Regions from separate parts of the Rhodococcus sp. 24CO genome, predicted to be linked through region 2. Evidence: riboswitches for the same ligand, from Rfam matches in the RefSeq annotation. Region 2 holds a riboswitch; the other holds the start of a gene.

Region 1 (11,004 bases), on a different contig from region 2:
CGGTCGACTTCTCCGAGGACACAGGCGAACTCACCCCGACGATGAAGCTCAAGCGCAACGTCGTCCACGCCAGCTTTGCTGCGGAGATCGAGATGATCTACGCGAAGTAACACCGCGCACACCTGTGGCCGCCATACCTTGGACGAGGTGTGGCGGCCACAGTGCTTCGGTGCTCGCGTCTCAGCCGAGCATCGCCTGCAACTTCGACGCGAGCGTGTCCCACTTCCAGTCGGTTGCCACCCAGTCGCGACCGGCAGCGCCCATTGCCGCGGCTCGATCACGATCGGACAGGATCTCGATCACCGAGGCGGCAACGTCGGCAACCGACGTACCGTCGACCACTAGCCCGGTCTTGTTCTGCTGCACCGTTTCCGGGGCACCTCCACTGCGACCCGCGATCACGGGAACACCCGTCGCCGACGCTTCGAGGTACACAATCCCGAGACCTTCGACGTCGAGTCCCGCGCCGCGGGTGCGGCATGGCATCGCAAAGACATCGGCGATGGTGTGGTGGGCAGACAATTCCGCTGCCGGGACGGTGCCCGTGAACACGACGTGATCGTCCATCCCCGTCTTGTGGGCGAGCTCACGCAGCTTCTCGTCGTACGGACCGCCCCCGACGATGACGAGTACTGCGCCGTCGATGCTCGCGCGGATGGTCGGCAGAGCCTTGATCAACATGTCCTGTCCCTTGCGCGGCACCAGCCGTGAGAGGCAGAGAATCGTCGGGCGCTCCCCCAGTCCGTACCGTGACCGCAATTCTGCACGAGCGGCCGAATCAGGGTGGAAGACAGACGTATCCACTCCTGACGGCAAGTGCTCCAGCGCAGCCTGCGGCCCGAACGCCGCCGCGAACCGCCCACGGGTGTATTTGCTGACAAACGTCACCGTGTCGGTGTTTTCACCGATTGTCCGCAACGACTGCCGCGCACCGGGAATCATCGACCAACCCACTTCGTGACCGTGAGTACTCGCGATCACCCGCGACGCTCCCGCCCGGCGAACCACCGGCGCCAACAACGCAAGGGGCGCCGCCGCCCCGAACCACACGGACTCGCAGTCGTGCTTCTTGACCAGTTTCGCGGCACGTCTGGCGACAAACGGAGTCGGAAGCATCAACGTCGTGGGATGCCTCACTACCTCGAAAGGTTGAGCGGCATCGAATTTCTTGTGCGAATCACCGCGCCACCGCGGCGCATAGACAACCAGCTTGTCGGCCGGAAGATGCTTCGCGAACGTATGTAGATACGACTGGATTCCGCCCGGTCGGGGCGGAAAATCATTGGTCACCAAAAGGGTCCGGCGCATTGGTCCACCGTAAAGCACGAGCCGAGTAACCCCCGCTGCGGTGCAGCCAATCAACCCACGCTGCGGTGCAGCCAATCAACCCAGTGTGCGGTGCAGCCAATCCACCCAGCCGTCGCGCAGGTCGTCGATACTCACGCCGAGCACGTCGACGATGCGCCGGTTGATCTCCTCCGGTGTCGACGGACCCACAGCCAAGGCGCGGAACAGTTCCGTCAGCTTGGACTCGCCGAAACGATCCGCAACATAGGCGTTGATCGACCACGCCGATTCGTACGCAAGGGAACTCACCACCGGTACGCCCCCGAACTGTGAATCCTCGGGAAACTCGGACGGCAGGTCACCGGAACGAACAGCGGCTGCAAGTGTCGGCGCAATCTCTCGCGCGGCCCGCCCGGAGCCACGGTTGCCGGCATATTCCGCGTAACCTTCGAGCACCCACATGGGTGACCCGTCCCGGGTCTGGGATCGGGCCGCGATATGCATCATCTCGTGGCGAAGCACCGCCTGCCGCGTCGTCGAAGTCAAGCGTGACGCGGCGGCCGGCGAGAATATGATGCGCTGCCCACTCACTTCACTGGCACCGTCGCGCACCGTATCCGCCACCGACACAGCCGCAATGGACGATCCGTCGTGCTGCGAACCGACCATCGCCGTGAATTCCTCGGGCGAACCGGCGACCATCACGACAGCCCGCTCGGACCAACCCTCGCCCCACAGTTGCGTCGTGTTCTTCACAGCCCCGTCGAGGTCCGCGGCCAACGCGTCGACAAATGCCTGCTGCCCCGGGTGCCCGACGACTATCGAATCCTGCGCCGCGTTGGTCGCAACCGTGAGTGGACCGAAATCCCATGGACCGTGCCACGAGTCGACGCTCAATTGCGAATCGGTCGAGCCGGAACCAAGTACGTCGACAATCGAGCCGTCCGCGAAGACGGACCACGTACCGTCACGCTCCGCAAAAGTCATCCAGACGGACTTACGCGTCGGCGCTGCGTCCACACCGTCGAGGGCATAACGCAAGATCACCTGAGCGCCCCACAACGTGACACCGTCGGGCGAACCGGTGTGAGCAGCCTCGACGAATGTTCCCGGCGAGACCTCGTACGCCCAATCCGAAAAACTCAATGCACCAGCGGCTGTGGCGCGTCGTATCTCTGCGTCGAGCAAGCCCGGGGTGGCAGCCGCGTCCACGAACTGCGCCAACGACATCGGATCGTCGGACATCTGGGCGCGTGCCCACGAATCGAGAAGGGCCTGAACGTCACTGACGCGCGCAGCGTCCGCCTCTGCGGCTGACTGCTCGGACGAGCCTGGCGAGTCGGTCAGAACTACGGTCAGCCCGAGAATCACCACGACGGCACACCCGAGCGCAATGAGAGCCGGGTATTCCCAGCGGCGCTTACGGTTCGTCCCGGCTGCGGGGGACGTCATGGGGTCACTCGACACGATGCCGAGTGTAGGAGACGAAGGGGACCCCCAGTCGCAGCGGCCGAGCCACTCGTGACGATGCGCTGGTCAGTAACGGCGAGCAGTCGAGAACTGCATCCCCGCCATCGACTCCACCTTTACCGGCACGCCGAACGTCGACGCGTGGAGAATGTTGCCGTCGCCCGCGTAGATACCGACATGTGAATTGTCGCTGTAGAACGTGACGATGTCGCCCGGCTGCAACTGGTCACGGGATATCGGCGTGCCACCCGCTGCCTGCGCCTGGCTGGACCGCGGCAAAGTTTTGCCGATTTGTTTGTACGACCACACGACAAGCCCGGAGCAATCGAACTCGTTGGGTCCGGTAGCTCCCCAGACGTACGGGTCGCCGATGCGGGTCAATCCGGCCTGTAGTGCCGCGGTGCCCGACCCCGGAGTCAAATTAGCCAGAATTTTGCTGGCGTCGACACCTTCTGGGAATGTCGACCCACTCAACTGCACGCGTTCGGCATCGGTCAGATCGTCGAACGCCTTGGTCACCTCGGCAACCTGAGCCTGAAGTTCACTCTGCTTGCGCTGGAGATCGTCGCTGAGCGCCTTCGCCTGATCGGCCGCAACCCGCGCAGCATCCGCGGACTGTTGCGACGAGTCCGCCGCCTGGCGAGCGTCGAGCGTCGCTTCGTTGAACTGGCGGACCTGCACCGCCGCATCGTTGGAGATGACATCGAGTGCAGACATCTGATCGAGCAGCTGCTGCGGTGAATCGCTGACCATCAAGGCAAAGAGCCGATTGGTCCGCGCGCCCTGATAATTGGCCGTAGCAATTCGGTTCACAGCCGGCGCAACCTCGGCGACCTTGGCCTTTGCCGCGTCGTACCGTCCCCGATCCTCGGAAAGTCGAGCTTCCGCGTCGAGCTGCACGGACGTCTTGGCGTCGAGATCGATCTGCGCGTTGTGTAAAGCCTCGTTGGTCTGCTCGGACACTCGGGCGAGTTCGCCGAGCTTCTCGAGCGCCTCGGTGGGATTCGTGATCACCGGGTCGGCGGTCGCCGGCATCGATGGCAACGCAACAAGCCCGATTGCCAACACACTGGTTGTCAGCGCGATGCGAACACGGCTGTACTTTCTCGATGAAAACGATCTGGAAAAAACCACGGAACGCGACTCTCCGTCTCAGTCTTGTGATGCCTGCCGATGCCCGTCAGGATCTGTTAGCTGGATGTCAACTACCCACACTACCTGCCGGCGGCACCTAATGTCTCGATCAGGTTACGGAATGGCATACGTTTGTGTCTACTCACCGGTAGGGGTAACAGGAGTGAAGTAAGGGGTGAAGTACTCAGAACGCCCACAGCTCGCCCGGATAAACAGATGTGGGCCTCGAATCAGTTGATTCGAGGCCCACATCTGCATTGAGTGGAACTGCCCCTTTTCCAGTGGATCAGGTCTACCTTCACAGGCAACCGATCGGTGACACCGGATCAGAAGCGGCGAGCACCGTCGTATGGCATGGACGACACGGGTGCCAGCTTCACGGGCTGACCCGCGGTCGAAGCATGGATGACATTTCCGTTGCCGGCATAGATGCCCGAGTGCGATCCGCCGTAGAAGGAGATGACGTCGCCGACGCGGAGATCGGACTGTGCAACTGCAACACCGGCAGCAGCCTGGTCGTAGCTCGTGCGGGGGATGTTGAGGCCGGCCTGCTTGTAAGCCCACTGGATCAGACCGGAGCAGTCGAACGCGTCCGGGCCTGCCGCGCCGTACACGTACGGGGCGCCCAGCTTGCTCTCTGCGGCGCGAACAGCCTGCTCACCAAGGGTGGAGATGGGAGCGGCGGGTGCGACCTGTGCGATCGGCGCAAACGCGGGGTTGTCCGTGACACCGGGGATCACGGGAAGTTCGGGGATCGAGACGCCCGGGATGTCGAACGTACCGACACCGGGGATGGTGATGGGGTCTGCCGAGGCAGGCGCAGCGGTTGTAGCAAAGGCTCCGGCTGCAAGTGCGCCGGCGACAACCAGTGTTGCCGAACGCTTCAAACTTTGTGACGCCACTTAAGGGGTGCTCCATTTCTTCCATTCGTCCGCCGACCGAGTTAGCTGACGGGTTCGGGCTGGGAAGATCAGCCCTACCCGCGTGGTCCGTAGCGATGACGCTTGCTACGCCCCAGGCGGGATTCACCCCAGTGAAACTTGGGTTCCCGGTTCGGGTTCCTCGCGGAGATCCCGATTAGGCGGTTCCTGACGATGCCGGTCCTTTGTGGCCCGGCAAGACTTCGTTAGGTCTCAGGAAGATTACGAAATGATCGCGGCGATGTCGACCGCATCGCCGATTTCCCGCGCGATTCATCCGAATTTGCGCGCAGTCGCGCTCGATACGCCAAAACGGTCACAGCGGGATAACGATACGTCCGGTTTCCGTAGCGTCGTGAAGCACTTCTCGCGGGTCGACCTGATTCGATCCGGCCCGGCAATCCAGGCCTTACCCCAGATCAGCACCACTTACGTACCGGTAGGCCCCTTTTCGGCCGAGGTAGATTACGAGTCGGCACACGCCGGGCAACACGGGCAGATCTGCTCCACCCGAGGGCGACACCGGGGGCGCCGACACACGCCCAAAATCGCCCAACTGTGACGCTCGTCTCTTTCAGGTCACAGGCGACCAAATACCGGGGTGCGCCCGATGCCCGTTAGTCCCGAATTCAACTTCTCTAAGTCCCTGCGTCTCTAGGTCCTTGCGCCGAAGTGACCGATTCCTGTCGGACCATCCCTCTACTGTCTTGCGCTGTGAGTCATGCCGACGCTGTCAAGGCCGCCGTTGACGCCGATCCGGATATCGGCCGTCAGCTGTCGTTCGACGAGCTGGACACTCCGCTCAGCGAAACGACCTTTGTGGTCGTCGACCTCGAGACCACCGGCGGAAGCGCGGACAACGATTCGATCACCGAGATCGGTGCCGTCAAGATTCGCGGTGGCCAGGTGCTCGGCGAGATGGCAACTCTGGTCGACCCCGGGCGGTCGATCCCGCCGTACATCGTCGAACTGACCGGCATCACCGACGCCATGCTGATCAACGCTCCGCGCATTGATCGCGTCCTACCCGCGTTCCTGGAGTTCGCCAAGGGTTCCGTTCTCGTTGCGCACAACGCGCCCTTCGACATCGGGTTCCTCAAGGCGGCAGCTTCCCGCACGGCCCGGCCTTGGCCACCGTTCCAAGTTCTCTGCACCGTCAAACTCGCCAGACGTGTCCTGACCCGCGACGAAGCACCCTCGGTGAAGCTCTCTGCGCTCGCGCATCTGTTCCGCGTCTCCACCCAACCGACGCACCGAGCGCTCGACGACGCCAGAGCCACCGTCGACGTGCTCCACGGCTTGATAGACCGGGTCGGCAACCAAGGCGTACACAGTTACAGCGAGCTGATCGACTATCTCCCCAACATCTCGGCTCATCAACGCGCCAAACGCTCCTTCGCTGCAGACCTCCCGCGAAGGCCAGGCGTCTACCTCTTTCGTGGCCCGTCCGACGAAGCGCTGTACATAGGGACGGCTGTGGACCTGCGCCGCCGCGTCCGGGGCTACTTCACCGGTTCCGAAACGCGCGGCCGCATGAAGGAGATGGTCGCCCTTGCCACCCGGGTCGACCATGTGGAGTGTGCTCACGCCCTCGAGGCCGGAGTACGCGAACTCCGGCTCCTCGTGGCACACACTCCGCCGTACAACCGACGCTCCAAGTTTCCCAAACGCGGATGGTGGATCGTGCTCACAGACGAGGCTTTCCCCCGGCTGTCCGTGGTGCGAAGCCCTACGCCGCACTCGATCGGACCGTTTACGTCCCGCGCGAGCGCACAGGAGATTGCAGAGACCGTGTGCGAGTTCACCGGGCTGCGTACCTGCACCAAGCGGATACCCCATGGCTCCGTTCACGGGCCTGCCTGCCCCGCACGCGAACTGGGCTCGTGTCCGGCAGCCCGGGATGACACCGCGGAGCGTTATGCGGTGTCAGTCGCCGACGTTCGAGAGTTCTTCGCGGGCGTTCACGACATGCCGCTTCAAAGGATGAAAGAGCGCATCGAACAACTCGCTGCCACCGCGCTGTTCGAAAACGCAGCCAGACTGCGCGACCGAACTGCCGCAGTTGCGGTAGCAGTACGACGCACTCAAAAGCTTGCCGCCGTCGCCGCCATCGATCAGTTGGTACTGGCGCGCCCCGCGCCGGAAGGCGGCTGGGAATTAGCCGTCGTCCGCGCCGGCAGGCTCGCCTCCGCCGGCCTTGCCCGAGCCGGGACTCACCCCATGCCTGTGGTCGACGCCCTCGTCGCATCGGCCGAAACCGCACTTCCCGACAACACACCGCTGCGCGGAGCGCCCCCGGAGGAACTGGCGCTCGTGGTCCGCTGGCTCGGATCGGACGGAATCAGGATCGTCTCCGCCACATCGGGCTACACCGAGCCGGCGTGCGGCGCGGGGCGGTGGGAAGACTGGTGCCACCTCGCCAAGGCCGGAACCGAATCCGAGCATGCAGAGAATCATCGTGACGCCTGGCACGAGCGCGGCGACGCGAGGACATAAGCTCGACTACAGCACAGCACCGCGCAACCAGAGGAGCGACATGATCAATGCGATCGTCATGATTCACGCCGAATCGGCCCGAATCCCGGAGACTGCTCAGGCCGTCGCCGACATCCCCGGAGTCAGCGAGGTGTACTCCTGCGCAGGCGACGTCGACCTGATCGCGGTAGTCCGGGTCCGTGACCACGCCCAGATCGCAGAGGTCATCACCGGCCGGATCAACAAGGTTCCCGGAGTGACGCGAACCGCCACTCACATTGCGTTCCAGTCCTTCTCCAGCGCCGACGTCGAAGCTGGGTTCTCGCTCGGCGAATGACCCTCAGGCGCCTACGGTCAAGCGCCTTCGGTCAAGCGCCTTCGGTCAACGCGGTGGTGAGCGACGCCCATCTCCGCAGCAGTTCCGCGGCCGCGCCGCTGTCGATTGCGAGCGCGGCCGACGCCATTCCCGCGGCAATCGCACCTTCCAGATCGTCGCCGACCCCATTGAAGGCCGCAATGGCGGCACCCGCGTTGAGTAGCACCGCATCCCGGACGGGGCCAGGCTGACCGGACAGCAGGGTGCGCGCAACCTGAGCGTTCACTTCTGCGTCGCCGCCTCGCAATTCGTCCAACGACACCCGAGCGATACCCAGATCTCGCGGATCCAGTGTGACGGTTCGAACAGCTCCGTCGGCAACGATGTACACCGTCGACGTCGTGGATGTCGTCAGCTCGTCGAGTCCGTCGTCGCCGCGAACAACCAACGCCGAATTGCCGCGCTGCGCAAGAACTCCCGCGACAACGGAAATCAGCTTCGGAAAGGCACAACCGATCAAACCGGCACGCGGTCGTGCGGGATTCGTCAACGGGCCAAGCACGTTGAAGGCCGTCGGGATGCCGATTTCCTTACGTGGCACGGCCGCAAATCGAAGTGCCGGGTGGAATACCGGTGCAAAACAGAAACCGATGCCGACCTCGTCGACACACCGCGCCACGTCTTCCGGGCCCAGATTGATCCGAACACCGAGAGCCTCGAGTACGTCGGCGCCGCCACTCTTCGACGACGCTGCCCGGTTGCCGTGCTTGACCACTCGAATTCCCGAGGCGGCCACCACAATCGAAGCCATGGTCGAGATGTTGACGGTGTTGGAGCGGTCGCCGCCGGTACCGACGATGTCGACCACGTCGGAATCGACCGGCACCGCTTTGGCGTGTTCGAGCATCGCGTCGGCGAGTCCCTGCAACTCTGCGGGCGTCTCGCCCTTCATCTTCAACCCGACACCGAAAGCGGCGATCTGCGCCGAACTTGCGTTGTCGGACATGATTTCGCTCATCGCCCAACGGGAATCGTCGCTCGACAGATCGGAACCATCGGTGAGCTGACCGAGAATCATCGGCCAGGACCGCACTACACCGCTCGAATCGGAGTTCACAGCGTTGGTTGCGTCGGTGCCGGCCATCTACTTCGGTCCCCTATGTTCAGTCGAAACGTTCAGTCGAATCAAATCGCGATGTATTTGACATACGTAGCCTAGTCAGCCACCGTGCGCCGGTCACGAATTGGTCCACTCACACCGTGCGTCGGCCCTTGCCGGAACCTGACGATGCAGCTTCACCCGGCTGCAGAGCATCCCAGCCCGCGACGGACCCACCCAACCGTTGAGCCAAACCTGCCATCCGTGATCGCTCCTGCGAGCAGTGCAGCGCGTCCAGAAGTTGGACGCGTTCGAACATCACACGAACCACACCCTCGCCATCGCTCGACGCACTATCCGCGGCTGTCGCCGAGCGCCGATATCCATCCTGAGCAACGATCGACTCCGCCTCTCCGAGCGCTGACTCCGGAAGGTCGAGATGGTGACGCAGCACCGCCTCCGAATCCGGTCGCCAACGCGGATCCACGGCGGCCCCTCGCTCCAAGGCCGTCGAGCACGATTCCACGTCGTCGAAACCTTCGACCACGATCTCGAGATCATCCCTCGACGGGTCGAGCGGGGGCGAAACTTTTCTGCTGAAAATTCTCAGGTACCAACGTCTACTGTGGTGTGCAGCTGCCATCGCGTCAGCATATTCAAACTGTCGCCACCTGCGCGTACGCCGACCGAAATCGCGAACTCGAGCCTTACGACGCGCCGATGACGGACCCGAGTGGCCGTCTCTTACGACGAAGCGTCATACTTCTGTCTGTGACGAGCGCAGTAGGGACTTCAGGATCGGCAATCACCCAACGCGTGCACTCGCTGAACCGGCCGAATATGGTCAGCGTTGGCACCATCGTGTGGTTGTCCAGTGAGCTCATGTTTTTCGCAGGGCTCTTCGCCATGTACTTCGTGGCACGGGCGCAGGCACCGGAGGGCAATTGGCCGCCGGAGCCTACCGAATTGAACCTGTATTTGGCTGTACCAGTGACGTTGGTGCTGATCGCATCCTCGTTCACCTGCCAGATGGGTGTATTCGCGGCCGAGCGGGGCGACGTCTTCGGACTTCGTCGTTGGTACACGATCACCTTGGCAATGGGAACGTTCTTCGTCGCCGGACAGGCGTACGAGTACATCCACCTCGTCGATCACGGCACCACCATCTCCAGCAGTGTGTACGGCTCGGTGTTCTATATGACCACCGGTTTCCACGGCATGCACGTCATCGGCGGTCTCATCGCCTTCGTTTTCTTGATCGCACGCACCCGAGTCAGCAAGTTCACGCCGGCTCAGGCAACCGCAGCGATCGTCGTTTCGTATTACTGGCACTTCGTTGACATCGTGTGGATCGCGCTGTTCGCAACGATTTATTTCATCCGTTAATCAGCTGAACGCCACAGGCAGCCCCTGACGTCCAGTCCGTCCCGACATACCAAAGGGATACAGATGAGTTCATCCCCCCCTCCCACATCCGATACAACAGCGACCGCCGCGAAGACGCGTCGCCAGCGGAAGATCCGCCGGCGTGTCACCGGAGCGCTCGTACTGATGATGGGATTGATCAGCGCAGGTTTCCTCGCCTCGGCCCTGACACCCGCTCCGCAGGTCGCTACTGCAAGCGACGATTCCGCCGCGCTAATCCGTGAAGGCAAGCAGTTGTACGACACGTCGTGCATCACGTGCCACGGAGCCAACCTTCAGGGTGTCGCGGACCGCGGTCCCAGCCTGATCGGTGTAGGCGAGGCAGCAGTGTACTTCCAGGTTTCGACCGGTCGTATGCCTGCAGCACGCAACGAGGCACAGGCTCAGCGCAAGGACCCCAAGTTCGACGCTGCACAGACCGATGCCCTGGGTGCTTTCATCCAGGCCAACGGCGGCGGCCCGACGCTCATTCGTGACGAGAACGGCGAAATCGCTCAGTCCTCGCTTCGCGGTGGCGACATCGGCCGAGGCAGCGAACTGTTCCGCCTCAACTGCGCGTCCTGCCATAACTTCACCGGCCGCGGTGGCGCACTGTCCTCGGGCAAGTACGCACCGGTCCTGGACCCGGCCAACGAGCAGCAGATTTATGCCGCTATGGTCACCGGCCCCCAGAACATGCCGAAGTTCTCCGATCGTCAGCTCTCGATCGAGGAAAAGAAAGACATCATCGCCTACGTGAAGTCGTCCGGAGAGGCCAAGAACCCCGGTGGTTACGGTCTCGGCGGCATCGGTCCGGCCTCTGAAGGTCTCTTCATGTGGGCCGCCGGAATCGTCGCTGTCGTTGGTGCAGCATTGTGGATCGGAGCAAGGTCATGAGC
Region 2 (11,004 bases):
TCCAGGTATGCACCGATCACCAGAGTCGGCGAATCCGGATGCTTGGCCAGAATCGATTTCACCACGGCAATTTTGGTGTGCGCCGTCGAGCACAGTTTGTAGCGCTCCTCCGGTTCCGCCACCGCGTACGACATGCGTTCGGCGTCCGTCATCGTCACTCGCACCTCGACGCAGTCGGCCGGCGCGATCCAACCCTGCGCCTCGATGTCTTTCCACGGAGCGTCGTAACGCTTGGGACCGATCAACGAGAAGACGTCGCCCTCGCGGCCGTCCTCACGAACCAGTGTTGCTGTGAGGCCGAGGCGTCGACGCGATTGAAGATCGGCAGTCATACGGAAGACCGGCGCGGGCAGCAGGTGGACCTCGTCGTAGATCACCAGGCCCCAGTCGCGGGAGTCGAACAGTTCGAGGTGCTTGTATTCACCCTTCGTGCGACGCGTGATCACCTGGTACGTCGCGATCGTGACGGGTCGAATTTCCTTGCGCTCGCCGGAGTATTCGCCGATTTCTTCCTCGGTCAACGACGTGCGGGCAATGAGCTCACGCTTCCACTGACGACCGGCAACGGTGTTGGTCACGAGAATGAGTGTGGTGGCCTTGGCCTTCGCCATGGCTGCCGCGCCCACCATCGTCTTACCGGCGCCACACGGAAGCACGACGACGCCCGAGCCGCCGGCCCAGAACGAATCGGCTGCCATCTGCTGGTAGTCACGCAGTTCCCAGTGACCTTCCTCGAAGGCAAGGTCGATGGGATGAGCTTCGCCGTCGACGTAGCCGGCGAGGTCCTCGGCCGGCCAGCCGACCTTGAGCAGCATCTGCTTGAGACGGCCGCGCTCACTCGGGTGGACGATCACCGTGTCGTCGTCGACCTTCTCACCGAGCATCGGTGAGATCTTCTTGTGCCGCATCACTTCGGTGAGCACTGCGCGGTCGAGGCTGACCAGGATGAGGCCGTGCACCGGGCTCTTGACCAACTGCAGGCGTCCGTACCTGGCCATCGTGTCGACGATGTCGACCAACAGCGGTTGCGGAACGGCAAACCGTGAGAACGAGACCAGTGCGTCGACAACCTGCTCGGCGTCGTGTCCGGCGGCGCGGGCATTCCACAAAGCCAGGGGAGTGATGCGATACGTGTGGACGTGTTCGGGGGCCCGTTCGAGTTCCGCGAAGGGGGCGATTGCCTGTCTGGCATCGCCGGCGCGCTTGTGGTCGACCTCCAACAGCAGCGTCTTGTCGGATTGGACGATCAACGGTCCGTCGGTCACGGAAGCCTCCTAGTGGAACAAGCGCGGTGAAACAAACACGGCAGGGACAGAGCGTTGCACCGCGTTGTCGGCTGACGCCAACCCTGCCATTGTCCTGGTATCGGAGTGCATACGCCAAGTGGCGGGCAATACACAACGCAAACAGGGGTGCCCATACCTGGGCACCCCTACGTCAACGTGGCACTGTTGACGGCTATTCCTGGCCCCGTATTTCGGGGACGCGGAAAGCCTTTATTTCTGCGCCACTGCGGACTTACGCATTTCCATGACGTGAGTTATCGCTTCGGAAATTCCGGAGCGATAACCGATATTCTTTTCGCTGTCGCCGGGAGTTGAATCCAGCTCTGATTCAAGTCGCGTTTGAATGCGATCGAGCGCATGGATTGTTCTTTTCACGGTGGATCCTTTGTGCTACGAACGACCCGATAACAAAATTCCGGGTCGACGAGCGTGTTCGTCGAGGACGCAGACCGCGGCCAGCGTCATCCCGGCAACATATCCGCGGGACCGGGGATCTGTGCCTCTGCTACTGGACCTGAACTGGTCGAACGTCTCGTGAAGGTAGTCGAGCGCATCGGTCTCGGCTTGCATGATGAAAGTTTCTCGAGAGAAGAACGAAAGTATTTTCCGTCAGCTCCGCTTTCTCTTGCGGATCAATTCCGAAGAATCCGCTGCTTTTTCGCGCTTTTCTGCGCGGCGTTCCTTGATCGACTGGGCGGGCTTTTTCATATTCTTGCCCGGTGCCTTGTCAGCCATTGTCGCTCCTCATTTTTCGAAGTGGCAATCACAAACTGACCTCGACCATACTTCATTTACAGAAAAAAGCCAGTTGCCTTTTTCCGGTCACTTTTTTCCGGAGTCGACAGGGCTGACGGAGGTAATGCGGTGCAGGGTGAATCGGCGCACGGCACCGCTCGCCGGATCGAACGCGTCCAACTGCCCACCGCCCACGCTGACCGGATCGACGATGCGATGCGTGGCCACCCCCTGAGCGTCGACGTAGCCGATGTTGACGCTCTTACCGTCGCGGGCTGCGGACGAGAGCAGCGCTATGGCGGCGGCGTTGCTTTCCCGCGATCCGTCGGCGCGAACTCCGCCACGGCCGGGCGTGGCAGCGCGGTCGCCCGCTCGCATCGTTCGCACCAGTGCGTCGAGTTGTTCGGGCGACGGACTTGTCGGCGTTCGGGTGGCGTGCCGCAAGCGACGGTTCGGAATTCGAGCACCGCGCGGGCGCAGATCGACGAGGGCTCCTGACGAATCCTCGCCGGCGGGCGCAAAGCCGGCGGCGCGAAGTTCGGCCAGAACTTCCCGCAGCGGTGCCTGGGACACGGCCACCGTGGGGGCGAGAGCGCGCAAGGCCAAGGGCTCGGCGACGGCGGAGGCAAGAACCTCGGACAGGAGAGAGGCGTCCTCGCATCGGATGAACGACGCCGCCACACCCGCCCGCAACCGACCGTGCCGGCGTGCGACATCGTCAATGAGGTACGAAAGGGATTGTGGGACGGGAGTTTTGGATTTCGTGCTGAACATCGTCTGAAGTTCCGTCGCCGTCAATCCGGCATCGAGTGCTCGGCGGATGCTGCTCTCACTGATGCGGTACATGGACGCGGCCCCGGCCGATTCGATATCCGCGACCAAGGTCACCTGCTCGAGCAGGTCCGGTACCAGCGGCCCGGGAGCGACCAGCGTCAGGTCGGCCTGAACCAGGATGTAGTCGATCGGCTTCGGCAGCGCCGCCGCCATTTCGGCTTCGGCGTCGCCGCCGTGCAGCATCGCCCGACCCGGTGAACTCAGCGCGCCCCGCGCCACCAATCCGAGAGCCGACGCCTCCGCAAGTGTGTTCTCGACTGCAAATGTCCGAAGCCGCCCGCTCCGTCGGGGATGACGCCACGCAAGCGAACGGCTCACCTCGGCGGGCGAGGCGCTCTGCCCACTGTCGAGCTCGGCCAAGAGTCCGAGAATCGACGCCCGGTCTCTCGGTGCAGACGGCGCGCGGCCCTCCTCGGCCAGCGCGGCGATCGGCTTGTCGGACGGGTCGCGCATCCCGATCATCCAGGGGACTCGGGGGACATCGATCCACGCCGACGCCAAGACCTCCCATTTGCGGGCCGTCGTGGCGTTCAGCCAACCGTCGACTGTCATGGTCGGCGTCCAGTAGTCGTCCGCGGTGTCGGACGCCGGTGCGGGGTCCGGGGTGCCGCTGGCAATCAATCCGGCGGCGGCGAGGAGTTCGACCACAAGATTGAGCCGACTCTCGTCGAGGTCCGCGGCCTTCGCGATACGTCGTAGTTCACGCACTCCGAGTCCACCGGCGCGCAACGCCGGGGCAGGTGCGGCCCCGAGAACGGCGATCACGTTTTCACTCTGGCGAACCAACTCGAGGGCTTCGCCCGCTGCTGCCGCATTCACGTCGGCAGGTTTGAGTTTGTCACCGGTGATCACCGGCGCGGTGAGCGTGGTCGGATCGAAGACCGGTTCGCCGCGGATGACCTGACGTACCGTCGCCGGCAACTCCACGGTCTGCTCGTCCAACCACCGGAGTAGGCCGGCCGCCAGTAGTTTCTGCACGGGACGATCTGCGGGCGTTTCCGGAGCCGCGTCGCGGGTTCGGCCGATGGGGCTAGAGTTGGCCAGGGTCTCGAGCAGGCCGCGTTCGCGCTCGCCGAGCGAATTGAGCGCCGCTGTGATCTCGGCTTCCGACATGGACTCGGCGGGTTCGAGAGCGCGGCCCAGTCGCCACGGGATGGTGTCGATGGCAGCGGGGACGATGCTGATCGGATCTGTGCCCCAGATGAGCGCGTAGGCCCGCATCTTCGCAAGCGAGGAGTCGACTGCCTTCTTGGTGACCTTGCCCTTGCCGGTGAGGGCCCGGGCGGTAAGCGCGTCGTTCAGTTCCGCGCGTGTCATGGGAGTTTCCTCGGCACCGGCGAGCGCCAGAAGTTCGAGAAGTCCGAAGTCCAGTGTGTCCAGCTCGTCGGCTGCTCTACTGACCGACGCCCGTTGCTGTGCGCGTCCGCTGAGCACCACCATCGTGCTCGGCGGTGGCACCGCCAGATCCGGCCGCAAACGCAGCAGTTCCGTCAGCTCGGCGTCAGTGCGCGCCGACAGCCAATCGGTCAAACTGTCGGCTCCGGAAGTGCCCGCCTGGGTGCCACGTATTTCGGTCATCAGGTATCAGATTAGAGACCTGGTATGTACGGCGTAACGGAGTCCTGTCAAAATGGCTTCGTGGCCAACAATTCGAAGCAGCACTATGTAGATCCAGGATGGCCGGAAACTGCAGACGGAGATCACGCAGTGACCGAATTGTCATCGACCCGCTCCGGTGGACTTTCACCGTTCGGCGAGGACACCACCTTCCCGTTACCGGTGGAGTCACTTCCTTACATCCACCCGTACACCGTCATCAACCGCTAGAACCGCAACGAAGAAGGCCCGCACCGAATCGGTGCGGGCCTTCTTTTCCAGCTGGGTGCGTTCGAGCGGAACGCGCAGTTCGCAGTCCTACTTCAGGAAGGACTTCGCGGTGTCTGCTGCTGCAAGGATCTGGGGATCGACGACGATACCGTTGGCCTCGGCAAATGCAATGGCCTGATCGATTGCGTCGGAGACGGGGTGCGCGACGGTCTGAGCGACCTGCTGTGCCGGTGCGGCGGGTGCGGACGGCGTCGTGGCCGGAGCGGAACGCTGCGTTGCGCCGCTGCTCAGGCCGAGGCTCGAGGAGCAGGACGGCCAAGCGCCCCATCCCTGGTTGGCCAGTACGCGCTCGGCAACAACGATCTGCTGCTCACGACTGGCGTTGTTTGCGGTGGCTGCGTACTCGCCGCCGCCGTGTGCGTTCCACGTGCTGGGGGAGAACTGCAATCCGCCCTGGTAGCCGTTGCCGGTGTTGATGGCCCAGTTGCCGCCCGCTTCGCACTGTGCGAGGCGATCCCAGTCGGAATCGGGGGCAGCGCTGGCGGTACCTGTGGCTGCGAGTCCTGCTACACCCATGATGGCGCCGGTGACGGCGACCTTGGCGACAGTGCGGCCTGCGGTGGTGGGCTTGCGATGGCGTCCGCTCATGATCGTGAATTTCCTCTCCACACGCGCCTGCGAGGTCAGCTGTCGGGTTCGGGCTGAGAGGTTGCCCGGCCTCGCCTTTCCTGGCTGGAAAGGGTCTGGCTTCACCCCAAGGTTCGAATGTATTGCTTGTCGAACCGGTGTCAGGTGGAGAACATTTCTGCTCTCACAGAGGACTTTGGGTCCCCCGTCCTTGTCCCTGGAATGCTCGAAAGTGGGAAGTTCCGGTACCCGCGGGACAAGGTTTGGCGCGGCGGGCCGGAGGTGGCCGGAGTTTCCCGGCCGGAATTCACGGTAACGGCTCTCACCGCTCATGTCACCATTTGATAACGCGGCGCGCCGAATGGGATACAAACCCGCCGCCAAAGCGCAGGAGACTCTTCCCAGGTAGTGAAGGATTCCGCAGTGAAGGTTCTCTTGTGGCTATTCCGTTATCCACCCGTAACGTGACGAAGGTCACACTGTTATCGGTGGGGGATTGCGAGCTATGCGTAGTTGACGCGGTTGGCGTCGACGATCTCCTTGCCCAGAGGCATCAGCGAGATCGGAATCATCTTCAGGTTTGCGACGGCCAAGGGGATGCCGATGATCGTGATGGCCATCGCCACCGCCGTGACGATGTGGCCGATCGCCAGCCAGATACCGGCGATGATGACCCAGATGACGTTTCCGATCATCGAACCGACACCAGCCGTCGGCTTGTCGACGACGGTCTTACCGAACGGCCAGAGGGCATAGATGCCTATCCGGAACGCGGCGATACCGAAGGGGATCGTGATGATCAGAATGCAGCAGATGATGCCTGCCGCGAAGTAACCCAAGGCCAACCAGAATCCGCCGAAGACCAGCCAGATTACGTTCAGGAGGAGTCTCATGGTCGGTGACCTTTCGGTTGGGGTGAGGGGAGATCAGCGGGCGCGACGACCCGCCCTCAAGGTGTAGACGATGGCCAGTAGAAATCCGACCGGACACGCCAAGGAGATCAGGTACAGCGCCAATCCCGGCGGTGTGTCGCTGAAGATGTTGATCGCGAAGATCGCGACGAGCGCGACGAGTCCGATGAAAAACAACCCCATCGCGACTCGAAACAAGCCGTTTCCGGTGCCGGAAGTACTCGGGTTCGGTTGAGTGTCCACATCTACGAGGGTAGTGCCCGGCAAACGTGGGTGCCGAGACCGGTTCGTCACAGGTAGACTGTGAGGCGACTGCGCGTCCCGTCAAGCAAGTTCGGGGCGCGTTCTTTTGCATTCTTCGACCGAGTCGATTTCTGGTCGCAGTGATGTGAGCAGGACCATGGAGTAGCAGGACCATCGAGGCTCGTATGCGAGCCTTCCGAAAGTAGTGGGACGCAAGTCCCAGACGAGTGATGAGCGGGTGAACGCGGTGCCAACCGGCAAGGTGAAGTGGTACGACGTCGAAAAGGGTTTCGGCTTTCTGTCGCAGGAGGAGGGGGAGGACGTCTATGTACGTGCGTCCGCCCTTCCCGAAGGTGTCGAGGGCCTGAAAGCAGGTCAGAAAGTCGAATTCGGCATGGCTGCCGGTCGACGCGGTCCGCAGGCTCTGAGCCTGAAGGTGCTCGAGCCTGCCCCGTCGCTGCGCGGCGCATCGACGCAGCGACGTGAGCCGGTTGTCCGCAAGCACACACCGGACGAACTGCACGGCATGGTCGAAGACATGATCACGCTGCTCGAGGCCAAGGTTCAGCCTGACCTGCGCAACGGCAAGTACCCCGATCGTAAGACCGCGCAGCGGATCTCCGAGGTTGTCCGCGCCGTGGCACGCGAGCTCGACAGCTGATCAGCACGAGACACGAAAATGCCCTGCACTTCTCTCGAAGATGTGCAGGGCATTTTGTATGTCAGCGGTCAGGCTGTCTTGATCGACCAGATCAGTAGCCCCTGCTCGCTGCCTTCACCGACAGCAAGGTGGATCTCCACTCCCACCAGTTGCTTCTCGGGTTCGGCTTCAACGGTGACTGCCAAGGACTCACCGGCTCCGAAGAAGCGAGGCTCACCGGTCTGATTGCCGTCGGCGTCTTCGTAGACTGCCAGCATTGCCCACTCGGCGTCAGAGACTTCCTTCGACAACGACAACTGCAAGGGGTATCCCTCGGGCACGTCGAGCTCGTACACATCACCGATCTGCGCGCACTGTGACAGGTCGATCGTGCAGAACCCGGCAGGCTGAGTCTCGATGGTGCGACCGTGTGCGTACGCGGTGATCTGCGGGAGCCCATCGGGCTCGTCGTTGATGTTCTTGATGATCACGACCAGAACCGAGACGTAGGCAACCAGCGCCACCACCATCAGGACACTGACCGCTGCCACGATCTTCTTTGTTCTTGCGCGCATGATCACTGCGGAGTACTTCCTTGTCCTCGATCGGATTTGCCGGTGTAGATCACTTCGGTCACCTCTTGCTCGGCCAGATCAGGGCGCTTGCCACCGAGCCCGGGCAGAAGTGAGCTGCCTCGGTAACTCAGGAACGTCTGCAGTAGACCGATCGTCAAGAACACCGAGACAACAGTGAACCCGATCCAGTATTCAGTAGGCAGCAGAACCCCCAACGCCCCGCCCAGCACCCAACTGAGTTGGAGGACGGTTTCGGATCTGCCGAAACCGGAAGCGATCGATTCCTCGGGCAGATCGTGCTGCAGCGACGCGTCCAGGGAGACCTTGGCCAACGCGCTCGCCGCGGACGCGATCAGTGTGGCCAGCGCAGCCGTCATCAAGTTGTCGGTCAGGGCCGCGATGACGGCGATGATCCACACCGATGCCGTGCACCGAAGGACGACGAGGGCCGGTCGACCCAGTTTGAGTCGCGCACCGGCAGCATTGCCACCGAAGTTGCCCAGCCCTGCGGCAGCGCCGACCAGGCCGAGCATCATCGCCTGCTGCAACGGCTCGTGGTCCGTTTTGGATTTGGCGACAAACGCTATGTACAACGTGAGGAAGCCCGTGAGAACGCGAATGGTGCCGTTGCCCCACAACCCGATGATGACCGCGCGTCCGAGTGGCTGACGCACTTTTGCGCTCTTGATACCCGAAGCGCGTCCGCCGCCTGCTGTGTGTTGCTCGTCCGGGTGATAGGTGATGGTGGCGGGAACCTCGCCTTCGGTCACCTCGACCCACGACGGGATGCGCATGCTCAGGTAGGCGCCGAACACCGTCACGACCACCGCGAACCAGAGGGCACCCGGCGATTTGAAGGCGAGTGCGAGTGCGCCGGCCACAGCGCCCGCACCGATGGTTCCACCGATCAACCCGAACACGGTGAGCCGAGAATTGACTCTGACCAGGTCTATTTCCGGTGGCAGGACACGTGGAGTCACCGCGCTCTTGAGTACCGAGAACGATTTACTGAGCACCATCATGCCGAGCGCCGCGGGATACAGAATCCAACTGTCGAAGTTGAACACCAGGATCAGCGCCAGCACGGTTCGAAGTCCGAACGACGCGGCCAGCGCGATTCGGCGGCCCCGTTGCAATCGATCGAGCATCGGTCCGATGAGGGGAGCGATAACTGCAAACGGAGCGATCGTGATCAGGAGATAGAGCGCGACCTTCGTTTTGTCCTCGCCTGTGGCAGCGGAAAAGAACAGGGTATTTGCCAAGGCCACCGCAAGAGCCGCGTCGGTCGCGTTGTTGGTCATCACCGCGTACGTCAGCGCGGTGAGGCCGGACTTGTCCGCGCCGTCGGCTTTGGCGGCGCGCTGGAACGTCGCGATGCCCTTGTTCGTCAGTTCCCGGCTGCGCATCGCGGCCACTCGCGTGACCGTGAGCTTGCGGGGCATCGGTGGGGCTTTGGGTGCGTCGGAACTGCTCTTCGAGCCCGAGTTCTTGGCGTCGCCACCATCGCCGGCGTCGTCACGGGAGCCGGGGATCGGGTGAAGCGGAGGTAACGGCGCACGACGCGCTGACGGCCGCGTCGCCGGTGGGTAATTGTCATAACCGGGATGCAAAGTCTGCCCTGCGGATTCGTCGGGAATTCGCCGGGTATCGGGGTCGTAGGGTTCGCGCGGTCCGGTCACCACTTAATTCTGTCCTAGTCCGTGATCTGCGACCACGCACACCCCTGACGAGTCGAGGGGAAAGTTCGAAATCACTTCACAAATCGAACTTCGAAGATCTGCGGCCAGTACTTTCCGGTGAGAAGAAAACGGTCCGTTCCGGGTATCTGGGCGATTCCGTTGAGGACGTCGACTGGGTTGGGGGACCCTGCGGTATCGAGCCGGCCGCGCAGAGGTGAGGCATCGATCACGCTACTCACGTGCCCGTCGGCTGGGTCGATGGCCACGATTGTGTCGGTCTGCCAGACGTTTGCGTAGACGGTTCCGTCCTCGGCACATTCCAGTTCGTTCAGATCCCCGACAGGTTGGCCGCCACGAGTGACGTCCACCGAACCGGTGACTGCAAACGTGTCCGGATCGCGGAACGTCAGCGTCGACGAGCCGTCGCTGGTGACCAAGCGATTCTCGAGTGCACAGATCCCCCAGCCCTCGGTGGCGAGCGGAAACCGGCCACGCTCGGTGAGAGTGTTCCTGTCGCGGACAATCGCGACGCCGTTCTTCCACGTCAATTGCCACAGCGCGTCACCGATCACGGTGATGCCCTCACCGAACAGTGGAGGCGCCAACTCGGCGCGGGCGATGTCGGGTCCGGAGACCGGGGTGCCGTCGAACTGCGTCGAGCGCACCCACGACTCCCCGACACGCCCGGTGCTTTCGTACAGTCTGTCGCCGTCGATCTCGAGCCCCTGGGTGAAGGCCCCGCCGTCATGGTCGTAGACCTCGATCACCTCGGCGGAGAGCTGTCGAGGGGAGTTGTCGGCGCCGGAATCGGGGGTTGCGTCATCCGTTGTCGAGCACCCCGCAACGCCCGATGCGATCACTGCGAACGCTGAGGCGATGCTGACGAAACCGGCGCGTGACCTACTCATCCGTCCAGCATTCCAGCCCTGTGCGTTGCGTACTTGTGGTGGTGCGGCAAACTGGAGGAGTGAGTGTTGCTACTTCTCCTGAGCGTGCAGTGCCGCGCCCCGTACTGGCCGATGCCGTCGATCTTGCCCGAGCAGCTGTAGTCGAGCTGCACGAAGGCGGAGTCGGTGCATACCTCGGCGTCACGTCGGAGGATGAATTCGCCGCTACCCATCGTTTTGCAGCAGACCTTCCCGGCTACCGCGGGTGGCAGTGGGCTGTTGTTGTTGCCGCAGGTCCAGACGATACTCGCGCCACTATCAGCGAATTGGCGTTGTTGCCCGGTCCGGATGCGCTGGTTGCGCCCGAGTGGCTTCCGTGGGATCAGCGGATTCGTCCCGGAGACCTGTCGCCCGGCGACCTGCTGGCTCCGCCGGCGCAGGACCCGCGACTGGTTCCCGGCTACGTCGCCAACGGCGACCCGGAGGTCGACGACGTCGCCTTGGAACTGGGTTTAGGACGCACGAAGGTCATGAGCCTCGAGGGCCGGCTCGACGCGGCTACGCGATGGTTCGAGGGAGATTTCGGACCCGACTCCGACATGGCGAAGGCAGCGCCGTCGACGTGTGGACTGTGCGGCTTCTATCTTCCGCTGGCAGGTTCGTTGCACGCCGCGTTCGGCGTGTGTGGCAACGAACTGTCCGCTGACGGTCGCGTCGTTCATGCAAGTTACGGCTGTGGCGCGCATTCCGACACCAGCCT

The links. A riboswitch is a leader RNA that binds a small molecule or an ion and turns the genes downstream of it on or off. The one in region 2 is predicted to bind cyclic di-AMP.
Region 1: another riboswitch for cyclic di-AMP. It lies ahead of V2B23_RS18245 (C40 family peptidase); the one in region 2 lies ahead of V2B23_RS10240 (transglycosylase family protein).

Annotation. Positions count from the first base shown of each region.
Region 1 is NZ_JAZFNF010000007.1:104,934-115,937, forward strand. Features, by position in the region: gene V2B23_RS18225 (AMP-dependent synthetase/ligase) at 1-110, shown strand, start outside; gene V2B23_RS18230 (glycosyltransferase family 4 protein) at 181-1,308, opposite strand; gene V2B23_RS18235 (peptidase MA family metallohydrolase) at 1,384-2,754, opposite strand; gene V2B23_RS18240 (C40 family peptidase) at 2,824-3,792, opposite strand; gene V2B23_RS18245 (C40 family peptidase) at 4,218-4,793, opposite strand; cyclic di-AMP (ydaO/yuaA leader) riboswitch at 4,808-4,985, opposite strand; gene V2B23_RS18250 (DEDD exonuclease domain-containing protein) at 5,526-7,307, shown strand; gene V2B23_RS18255 (Lrp/AsnC family transcriptional regulator) at 7,348-7,623, shown strand; gene trpD (anthranilate phosphoribosyltransferase) at 7,655-8,746, opposite strand; gene V2B23_RS18265 (hypothetical protein) at 8,856-9,344, opposite strand; gene ctaE (aa3-type cytochrome oxidase subunit III) at 9,473-10,087, shown strand; gene qcrC (cytochrome bc1 complex diheme cytochrome c subunit) at 10,151-11,002, shown strand; gene qcrA (cytochrome bc1 complex Rieske iron-sulfur subunit) at 10,999-11,004, shown strand, end outside.
Region 2 is NZ_JAZFNF010000004.1:31,555-42,558, forward strand. Features, by position in the region: gene V2B23_RS10215 (DNA repair helicase XPB) at 1-1,265, opposite strand, end outside; gene V2B23_RS10220 (hypothetical protein) at 1,497-1,661, opposite strand; gene V2B23_RS10225 (hypothetical protein) at 1,896-2,021, opposite strand; gene V2B23_RS10230 (helicase-associated domain-containing protein) at 2,109-4,433, opposite strand; gene V2B23_RS10235 (hypothetical protein) at 4,494-4,682, shown strand; gene V2B23_RS10240 (transglycosylase family protein) at 4,770-5,330, opposite strand; cyclic di-AMP (ydaO/yuaA leader) riboswitch at 5,339-5,558, opposite strand; gene V2B23_RS10245 (YccF domain-containing protein) at 5,813-6,202, opposite strand; gene V2B23_RS10250 (hypothetical protein) at 6,236-6,463, opposite strand; gene V2B23_RS10255 (cold-shock protein) at 6,711-7,124, shown strand; gene V2B23_RS10260 (DUF2771 domain-containing protein) at 7,193-7,678, opposite strand; gene V2B23_RS10265 (MFS transporter) at 7,681-9,357, opposite strand; gene V2B23_RS10270 (glutaminyl-peptide cyclotransferase) at 9,429-10,265, opposite strand; gene V2B23_RS10275 (DUF3027 domain-containing protein) at 10,304-11,004, shown strand, end outside.